Regions from separate parts of the Bacillus cereus group sp. MYBK79-1 genome, predicted to be linked through region 3. Evidence: riboswitches for the same ligand, from Rfam matches in the RefSeq annotation. Region 3 holds a riboswitch; each other region holds the start of a gene.

Region 1 (3,215 bases), on a different contig from region 3:
GATTTATATAATTTATTTTAAGTTTTACAGGTGGAAATTAACTCATCTGCACTAAAGGCTCAATTTTTGCCATAAATGATTGATGCAGTGCCTCAACACCTGTTACTAAATGAAGGCGGTCAATAACGACAGACACTTTAATTTCTGATGTACTTACCATTTTAATATGAATATTTTCTTCTTTTAAAGTAGTGAACATATTCGCAGCAACACCTGGATTAGAGACCATACCAGATCCTACAATTGATACTTTTGCTAAATGATTTTCATATTCTACAGATTCATAGTGAAGTGTTTCTTGATTTTGTTTTAATACTTCTAATGTTTCTTTTAAATCATTAGAATGGATTGAGAAGGAGAGGTGAACAGTTCCTTCATTTGTAATACTTTGGATGATGATATCTACATTAATATGTGCCGCTGCTAATGTAGAGAAAATCGTTGAAAGTGCACCTTGTTCTAATCCTTTCATTGTGACGCGTGTAATATTATCTTCAAATGCAATACCTTTAACGATTGATTGTTGTTCCATGTTACATTCTCCTTTTACAATTGTTCCATTTTCTTGTTCCATACTTGAGCGAACTTCTAAAATGACATTATGATTTTTAGCAAACTCAACAGCACGCGGATGTAATACACCAGCACCGAGGTTTGCAAGTTCTAACATTTCGTCATAAGAAATTTCATCTAATTTATAAGTACTTTTTACAACTCGTGGGTCCGTCGAATAAACACCGGTCACATCTGTGTAAATATCACATTTTTTTGCTTTCAGTGCAGCAGCTAATGCAACGGCAGTTGTATCAGAACCACCGCGGCCAAGCGTTGTAATTTCATGGTTTTCACTAACTCCTTGGAAGCCAGCTATAATAACAATCGTACCTTCAGTAAGATAAGATTGAATTCGATCTGTATGAATGTCAGTAATCCGTGCACTACTATGTACAGATTCTGTCGTAATACCAGCTTGCCATCCTGTTAATGAAATCGCGTTATAACCTTTTGCTTGGAGTGCCATCGTTAATAATGAAATAGTCACTTGCTCACCTGTTGATAGAAGCATATCCATTTCACGTTTACTTGGATTTTCTGTAATAGCGTTAGCGAGTGCTACAAGTTCATCTGTGCTTTTTCCCATTGCTGAAACGACAGAGACGATACTATGCCCTCGTTCATATTCTTCAATAATTAAATTTGCTACATGTTGAATGCGCTCAACACTTCCGACAGAAGTGCCACCAAATTTTTGTACAATCGTTTCCATTACGAATTCCTTCTTTCATCCATTTTTAAGAATAGATTAGGACATATATAAATCCCAATATTCCTGTAGTTACCAGAGAAAAACAAAAAACACCATCTCAAATAAGTGAGGATGGTGCTGTTACAGGAAAAGGGAAACAGAAAACGGAGCTAATAAAAAAACCGCCAAAAAAGGAATACCATAAAAATGATATCTCTTTTTTGTAGATAGCTCTTCATACATACACTTCTGTACATATGACAGTTCTGTTTCTATTCGAAAACAGCCCCAATCGATAAATGCAGAGAAAATTATCGATTTCGGCAATACTTCCTTTCATCTAATTTCATAGACATCTCTGTGTCTCCATTAGAATAATCATAAGTATCGCAACCTCTATCTCACGTTTTAGGCGAGAGTGTTTGATTTATGAAGTTGTTGGTAACATTTGTTTTATAATAATTTAAATTTTTCGGGGAATCAAGTGTTTTATATAAATTTTAAAAATTCTTTCTTTTCTTAAGAGAGTTTGTGAAAAGTGTAGCAAAATAAATTCATAGCATGTACATTAAATTTATAGTGTATTGGAGGCGGAAGAATGAAGAGGAAAAAGCCTATTTATGTTTCGGCAGAAATGAACACAACAATGGAGAGGTTATGGAAGTATACGCAAGAACCAGATATACATACAGAATGGGATGCTCGTTTTACTGAAATTTCGTATGTAGAGAAAAAAGAAGGAGAACCGCAGAAGTTTTTATATAAAACAAAGATCGGATTTGGACTTGAAATAGCTGGTGAAGGGGAATCGATAGGTGAAATAAGAAAAGAAACAGGTGAAAGAATTTCTTCTTTAAAATTTTGGACGGATAATAAACTCTCACTTATTCAAATAGGGCGTGGTTATTGGAAGTATACACCGTGTGAAGAACATATTCATTTTGAAACACAATATGATTATGATACGAGATTTGGTCGTATAGGGAATGTAATAGATTTCTATATTTTTCGGCCTTTATTAGGCTGGGCGACTGCTTGGAGTTTTGATGCGTTAAAATTATGGATAGAAAAGGGACTGCATCCTAAGTTACTAATTAGAAGAACAATGACATATTGGCTCGTATGTTTTTTATTTGCATTTGTATGGATGTATCAAGGAATAGTGCCGAAACTAGTGTTTACTCATTCGGAAGAAGTAAAAATGTTATCGGTAATGATTGGTTCAACTGAACATAGTATTTTTGTACTTAAAATAATTGGATTATTAGAAATTATTTTCGGTGTCATATGGCTGTTGTCATTTCAAAAACGAAAAGTATTTATCGTACATATTTTTATGTTAATAGCCTTAACGATAGCGGCGGGTTTTACGAATATCATAAGCTTTACAGAGCCGTTTAATCCAGTTGCATTAAACGTTCTACTTATGGGGTTATCGATTGTCGGTTATATAAATAGTTCTGATTTACCGAGTGCAAAAAATTGCAAGAGGAAGAGAAAGGAATAATGTATGGCTAATATGTATGAAAGACTATTAGGGGATTCTTATAAAAAACTTCATCCCAAATTACAGAAACGCTATGAAATTACAGAAGAAAATAGTTTTACTGGAGAAGGAAAGATGGATGAAATTTACGGAGGTTCTATTTTCGTAAAATTAATATTAAAAATTGCATCGAAGTTCCATATGTTTTTCTCTGAGCGGGGGAAGGAAGTGCCATTTATAATACATAATACTGCTGAGCGAGATGAACATGGACATGAATTTGTGCGATGGAATCGTACTTTTTATTTTCATAATAAGAAAAGATATTTTAACGCCGTTATGCAGTTGGATGAAGAGAATAATGAAATTGTAGATTATTTTGGTGAACCACACATACTTGTTTCTACGTTGGATTTTCATATTGATGAGGTGGGGGCAATGCATATTTCTTCAAAGAAACAATGGTTTTATATGTTTGGAAGA
Region 2 (3,215 bases), on a different contig from region 3:
ACGTATGTCTGCTAAACAGCTTGTTCCGCTTGGCTTATTCGCTGGATTCGTTGATTCAACTGGTGGCGGTGGCTGGGGTCCGATTACAACACCTGTGCTTTTGGCACGAGGAAATGAAGCTAGAAAAGTTATCGGATCTGTAGATACGAGTGAGTTTCCTGTTTCACTCGCTGCAACAATTGGATTTTTCATTTCACTTGGCTGGGAACAAGTAAGTTGGGTTTGGGTATTTTCTCTCATGCTCGGTGGTATCGTTGCGGCACCAATCGCTGCATGGCTAGTACGCATCGTTCCAGCACATTTACTTGGCGTATTAGTTGGTGGCCTTATTATCTTTACAAACATTCGTACACTGCTCACTACATTTAAAGTGGATCCAACTATTATTTCCCTTTCTTACGTGGCAGTTGGTCTTGTCGTTATTATTTCTATTTTCATTGCTGTTCGCAATCATTCCAATCGTTCTAACGCACCGACAGCTGGATATCCGAATGATCAAAAACAAATGCTACCATAACGATAAAAATACCGTCCGATATACTTCGAGCGGTATTTTTTATTTTTCTATTTTCCAATTAATCATCGTTTCTGTAGTGCCAATTCTCTTCATATGTAATTTCTCTAATACACGAATCGAACTATTATTTTTAGGGAGTGTCTCCGCAATAATCCTTTCTACCTCTCCTGTTTGAAAAGCCCAATTTATTAATTCTCTTACAGCTTCTGTCGCATATCCTTTATTCCAATATTTCTCAATAAATCCGTAACCAATTTCTACTGTATGTTCTTCATTTGGTTTCCCTTTAAACCCTATATCACCTAGAATGATGTCATCTTCTTTTCGAATGACATACCACGCCCCCCAAGGTAATAAAGCCTTATCTTTTTTTACATTTTCTACATGCCCTACAATATGTGGACCACTGTCATATCCTTGATCGCTAGCAACTTGCATAGTCTCTTCTGTACACGGCACTATATACAGTCTTTCTGTTTCTAATTTCATATTGATTTCCCCTTTTCAATTAAACAATACTTCAATTTTACCAAAAATAAAAAGAATATTCATTCTATTCGTTGGATTTATACTTATTCTTTGAAACGAATGTAAGGAATAATTCTCTTTTGATAGTTATGTCGAATTATATTTTCAGAATTTTCTTTTATTTTTAAAGGGTTTTTTATTATTTTTTGCGAAACATTTGTATAACAATTTCTTTCTTTATTTTTTGTTACATAACAGTAGGTTCAGGTGGAGTTTTGCAAGCGTTTCCTATACAATAACCGATATTTTTTGACTTTTCCTAACAAAATATCTTGCAATATATTCAGAAAGTCATTACAATTGCCATATATTAAAAATCTTAGCAATATATCAAATCCTCATCTATCCGATGAGGTAGAGGTTGCGACTTTTAAAAGTAACACGGGCGAGACACAGAGAATGTCACTGACTCCGTTTGAAAGGAAAAGTTGCCGAAGTTTATATTTCATCTCTGGAAATATGAGCTGGGGCTGTCTCCGAAAGGAACAGAACTGTCACGTTTACAAAATTACCGTGTAAGCGTGGGGTGCTATCTTAACGGAAGGGTATGATGGGGTGGTTATTTGTGAAACGTTCCGCCAAATTCCTTTGGCGGCTTTTTGTATTTTTCTCCCCCGTTCCTTCCTATCTTACAAGAAAAGGAGTGTTGAACATGAATAGCGCAACGAATCAAACTACCTCTGAAACGCAAACTACAAAAGGAAAAGGTGAACTAAAACGTAGTTTAAAATCAAGACACCTTACGATGATTTCTCTCGGTGGTACAATTGGTACTGGACTATTTCTTGCCAGCGGTGGTGTCATCCATTCAGCTGGTCCTGGCGGTGCACTAGTCGCATACGCCGCAATTGGAATTATGGTTTATTTCTTAATGACAAGCTTAGCTGAACTCGCAGCTTACATGCCTGTCACTGGATCTTTTAGCACGTATGCAACAAAATTTGTTGATCCATCCCTTGGCTTTGCACTTGGATGGAACTATTGGTATAACTGGGCCATTACAATTGCTGCTGAACTAGCTGCTGTAACATTAATTATGAAATTTTGGTTCCCAGATACCCCTTCCCTCATTTGGAGCGGATTATGTTTAGCTATTATTTTCCTTTTAAACTATTTATCTGTTAAAGGGTTTGGTGAATCTGAATATTGGTTTGCACTTATTAAAGTAGTTACTATTATTATCTTTTTAATTGTCGGCTTTATGATGATTTTCGGAATTATGGGCGGCGAAACTGTTGGCTTTAAAAACTTCACTGTTGCAGATGCACCATTTAATGGCGGCATTATGGCAATTATCGGTGTATTTATGGCTGCTGGGTTCTCCTTCCAAGGAACTGAATTATTAGGTGTAGCTGCTGGTGAAACTGCTGATCCAGAGCGTAATATTCCAAAAGCAATTCGTTCGATCTTTTGGCGTATTCTTTTATTCTATATCCTTGCGATTCTCGTTATCGGTTTATTAATTCCTTATACGACTGAAAGCCTTGCCGCAAGCGATGTAACAGTAAGTCCATTTACACTTATTTTTGAAAAAGCGGGCGTTGCCTTTGCTGCTTCCGTTATGAACGCTGTTATTTTAACGGCAGTACTGTCTGCTGGTAACTCTGGTATGTATGCATCAACTCGTATGCTTTGGGATTTAGCTCGCCAAGGAAAAGCACCGAAGTTTCTTGGTAAATTAGATAGCCGCGGTGTACCTGTTAACGCATTAATCGTAACGTCAATTGTCGGTAGTATCGCTTTCATTGCTTCTTTATTCGGTGACGGCGTTGTATACATTTGGTTATTAAACGCATCTGGAATGTCTGGCTTTATCGCATGGGTCGGAATCGCAATTAGTCATTACCGTTTCCGTAAAGCATATATCGCACAAGGAAAAGATTTAAAAGACTTACCATATAGAGCAAAATGGTTCCCATTCGGTCCAATCTTTGCATTTGCACTTTGCGTCATCGTAATTTTAGGACAAAACTACGGCGCATTTATGGGTGAAGCAATCGACTGGAACGGCGTACTCGTTTCTTACATCGGTTTACCACTCTTCTTAGTACTATGGTTAGGATATAAATTTACAAAGAAAACAAAAGTGATTCCACTCGATAAATGTGAATTGAAATAAAGTAGAACGAGCAAACAAATTTGTTTGCTCGTTTTTTTATTCAAATGCTTC
Region 3 (3,215 bases):
CCACTTGTATTAGAACTTGGTGGTAAAGACCCTGGTATCGTTCGTGAAGATGCTGACTTACAAGATGCTGCAAACCATATCGTAAGCGGTGCATTCTCTTACTCTGGTCAACGTTGTACAGCTATTAAACGTGTACTTGTACACGAAAACGTAGCAGACGAGCTTGTTAGCTTATTAAAAGCGCAAGTAGCTGAACTATCAGTTGGATCTCCAGAACAAGACAGCACAATCGTTCCATTAATCGACGACAAGTCTGCTGACTTCGTTCAAGGTTTAGTTGACGACGCTGTAGAAAAAGGTGCAACAATCGTTATCGGTAACAAACGTGAGCGTAACTTAATTTACCCAACATTAATCGACCACGTAACAGAAGAAATGAAAGTTGCTTGGGAAGAGCCATTCGGCCCAATCCTTCCAATCATCCGTGTTTCTTCAGATGAGCAAGCAATTGAAATTGCTAACAAATCAGAGTTCGGCTTGCAAGCAAGTGTCTTCACAAAAGACATTAACAAAGCATTTGCAATTGCTAACAAAATCGAAACTGGTTCTGTTCAAATTAACGGACGCACAGAGCGCGGCCCTGACCACTTCCCATTCATCGGTGTAAAAGGTTCAGGTATGGGCGCACAAGGTATTCGTAAGAGCCTTGAGTCTATGACACGTGAAAAAGTAACTGTATTAAACTTAGTTTAATCTTATATGTAGAAGCTGATCTAGTTTTAGATCAGCTTCTTTTTATATCAAATAATTATTCATTCCTAATAACAAACTCTTCTCTATAATCTGATTATTACTATATCCATTGACGTATAAAAATTCATTTGTTACTCTTAAAGACGTTAATTTAATATTTAAATCCTCATTCGTATCTCGGTGAGGTAGAGGTTGCAGTCATTAAGAGTATCATTTCAGGAGATGTAGTGGCATTGATGAAGGAATGAGAAAGGAATGATTGCCGAAGTAAGTCGTGTCCACCATGCACACTTGCTGGGTCTGCATTTAATAAGTGCAGAACTGTCACAAACGTTTCGTTTGTGGAGAGCTATCGAGAGGTATGTCGTGGGTTTCTTATAAGATAGAAAGCATGTAGCGGCAAATTACGTGCTTTTTTTGTTTTGTTTGGGACTTCTCTTCTCTACTAAGAAGACATACATATCTCCTCGCTTGACTTGGTTATACTAACTTTGGAGGTATTTTCTATGCAACAAAAAAAATGGGGCTTTTGGGTACTAACAGCTTTCGTTGTCGGTAACATGGTTGGCGCTGGGATTTTCATGGTGCCAAGTACGTTGGCACAAACAGCAAGCCCTCTCGGTGTCACTTTAGCTTGGTTAACAACAGGGTTTGGTGTTTTAATGCTAGCTCTTGTTTTCGGTAATTTAGCAATTCGTCGTCCTGATTTAACGACAGGACCACAAAGTCATGCATATGCTTTATTCTCATCACCAAAAAAGAAAAAAATGGCTGGTTTCAGTATGGTATGGGGATATTGGGTTGCAAACTGGGCAAGTAACGTTGCCATCATTACATCTTTCGCGGGATATTTATCACTCTTCTTCCCAATTATGAAAGATACACGACTACTATTTTCAATCGGCTCGTTCGATATAGAAGTTGGAAAACTCATTACATTTACGATTTGTTCTATCTTACTTTGGGGAACTCATATTATATTAACAAACGGTGTAAGCGGAGCTGGAAAGCTAAACTTCTTAGCAACAACAACGAAAGTAACTGGATTCCTTTTATTCATCGTCGTTACGTTATTTGCATTCGAAGCTTCTAAGTTTGGACAATGGTACACACCGATGATCGATAAATCAGGCGTATCACACGGCCTTCTTTCACAAGTAAATTTAGCGGCTCTTACAACGCTTTGGGCATTTATCGGAATTGAATCAGCAGTACTTTTATCAAACCGTGCTACCTCTCCCAAAACAGTAAAACGCGCAACGGTAGCTGGATTACTTATTACAGTTGCGATTTACTTAGGAATTACAATTTTAACAATGGGTGTCCTTCACGTTGATAAATTACAAGCTTCGGAACGTCCATTAGCAGACGCATTAAACGCTGCAATGGGTCATGGCGGCGGGAAACTGATGGCATTACTTGCTCTTACTTCCCTATTCGGTTCTATCTTAGGTTGGATTTTATTAAGCTCGGAAGTACCGTATCAAGCAGCAAAAGAAGGTTTCTTCCCTTCCTTCTTCACAAAAACGAACAAAAAAGGAAGTCCAATTTACTCATTACGATTAACAAACATTATGTCGCAAGTGTTCTTATTCTCAACATTATCAGGAACGATTGCGGAAGCTTATACATTCGTTATTACCGTATCAACACTAGCCTACCTCATTCCATATCTCGTTTCACCAATCTTCCAGTTAAAACTAGTCGCAACTGGTGAAACATATAAAAATGAAATACGAGCAAGAATTACAGATGGCATAGTCGCAGTAATCGCACTTTGTTACGCACTATGGGTTATTAAAACAGGTGCATCCGATATAAAAACGTTCCTTCTCGGAATTGGTTTATTCGTAATCGGCTTTGCCTTCTATCCATTAATGAATCGTGATCAGAAAAAAAATAACGAAAAGAAAAACGAGCAAGTTGCGTAACGCAATTTGCTCGTTTTTTCTTTTATAAAACATATATAATAGAACAAAGAGGTGAAAAACATGTCAATCGAATCGCTATGGAGCAGTCGCTTCCAACAACATATTCAAAATATCATTACATACTTTGCACGTATGATTAACGGTTTACTATATAGCTTTATCTTCGTTGTCTGTATAGGTGCTTATTATTACGCAAAGTTTCTTAAGACAGCTCCTTCTAAAGGACTATCTTTATTACTTATTACAATCGTCCTAACAGCGATTATAACGAGATGCCCTATCCGTACATTTATTCAGAAACCTGATGCTGTCTATTTACTCGCACTAGAAGAGAAACTAACATCTTATTTCAAAAAATCTCTTCTATATAATTACATCATTCAGCTTTTCCCATTATTATTTACGTTCCTTATTCTCGTTCCACTTGCATTGCAGTCATTACAATTAACGGTCCCTTTCTTATGTACAATCTTTCTCGTTTTAATGATTACGAAAGCTTGGAACATGTACATACATTGGATATGGCGTGATAGTCACGAAAAAAACATATGGTTCATTATTCGGATTACTTGTAACGCACTAATTATTTAC

The links. Region 3 has a riboswitch for lysine ahead of ACTFOB_RS07375 (amino acid permease). Riboswitches for the same ligand answer to the same signal wherever they lie in the genome.
Positions count from the first base shown of each region.
Region 1: linked by a shared signal. The riboswitch ahead of ACTFOB_RS14820 (aspartate kinase) and the one ahead of ACTFOB_RS07375 (amino acid permease) in region 3 are both predicted to bind lysine.
Region 2: linked by a shared signal. The riboswitch ahead of ACTFOB_RS17980 (amino acid permease) and the one ahead of ACTFOB_RS07375 (amino acid permease) in region 3 are both predicted to bind lysine.

Region 1 covers NZ_JBQAEO010000008.1:80,180-83,394, reverse strand. Annotated here, with positions in the region: gene ACTFOB_RS14820 (aspartate kinase) at 38-1,267, opposite strand; lysine riboswitch at 1,467-1,653, opposite strand; gene ACTFOB_RS14815 (DoxX-like family protein) at 1,845-2,753, shown strand; gene ACTFOB_RS14810 (DUF4166 domain-containing protein) at 2,757-3,215, shown strand, end outside.
Region 2 covers NZ_JBQAEO010000011.1:77,320-80,534, reverse strand. Annotated here, with positions in the region: gene ACTFOB_RS17990 (sulfite exporter TauE/SafE family protein) at 1-517, shown strand, start outside; gene ACTFOB_RS17985 (GNAT family N-acetyltransferase) at 557-1,006, opposite strand; lysine riboswitch at 1,393-1,585, shown strand; gene ACTFOB_RS17980 (amino acid permease) at 1,698-3,164, shown strand.
Region 3 covers NZ_JBQAEO010000003.1:92,021-95,235, reverse strand. Annotated here, with positions in the region: gene gapN (NADP-dependent glyceraldehyde-3-phosphate dehydrogenase) at 1-693, shown strand, start outside; lysine riboswitch at 872-1,053, shown strand; gene ACTFOB_RS07375 (amino acid permease) at 1,200-2,624, shown strand; gene ACTFOB_RS07370 (ABC transporter permease) at 2,685-3,215, shown strand, end outside.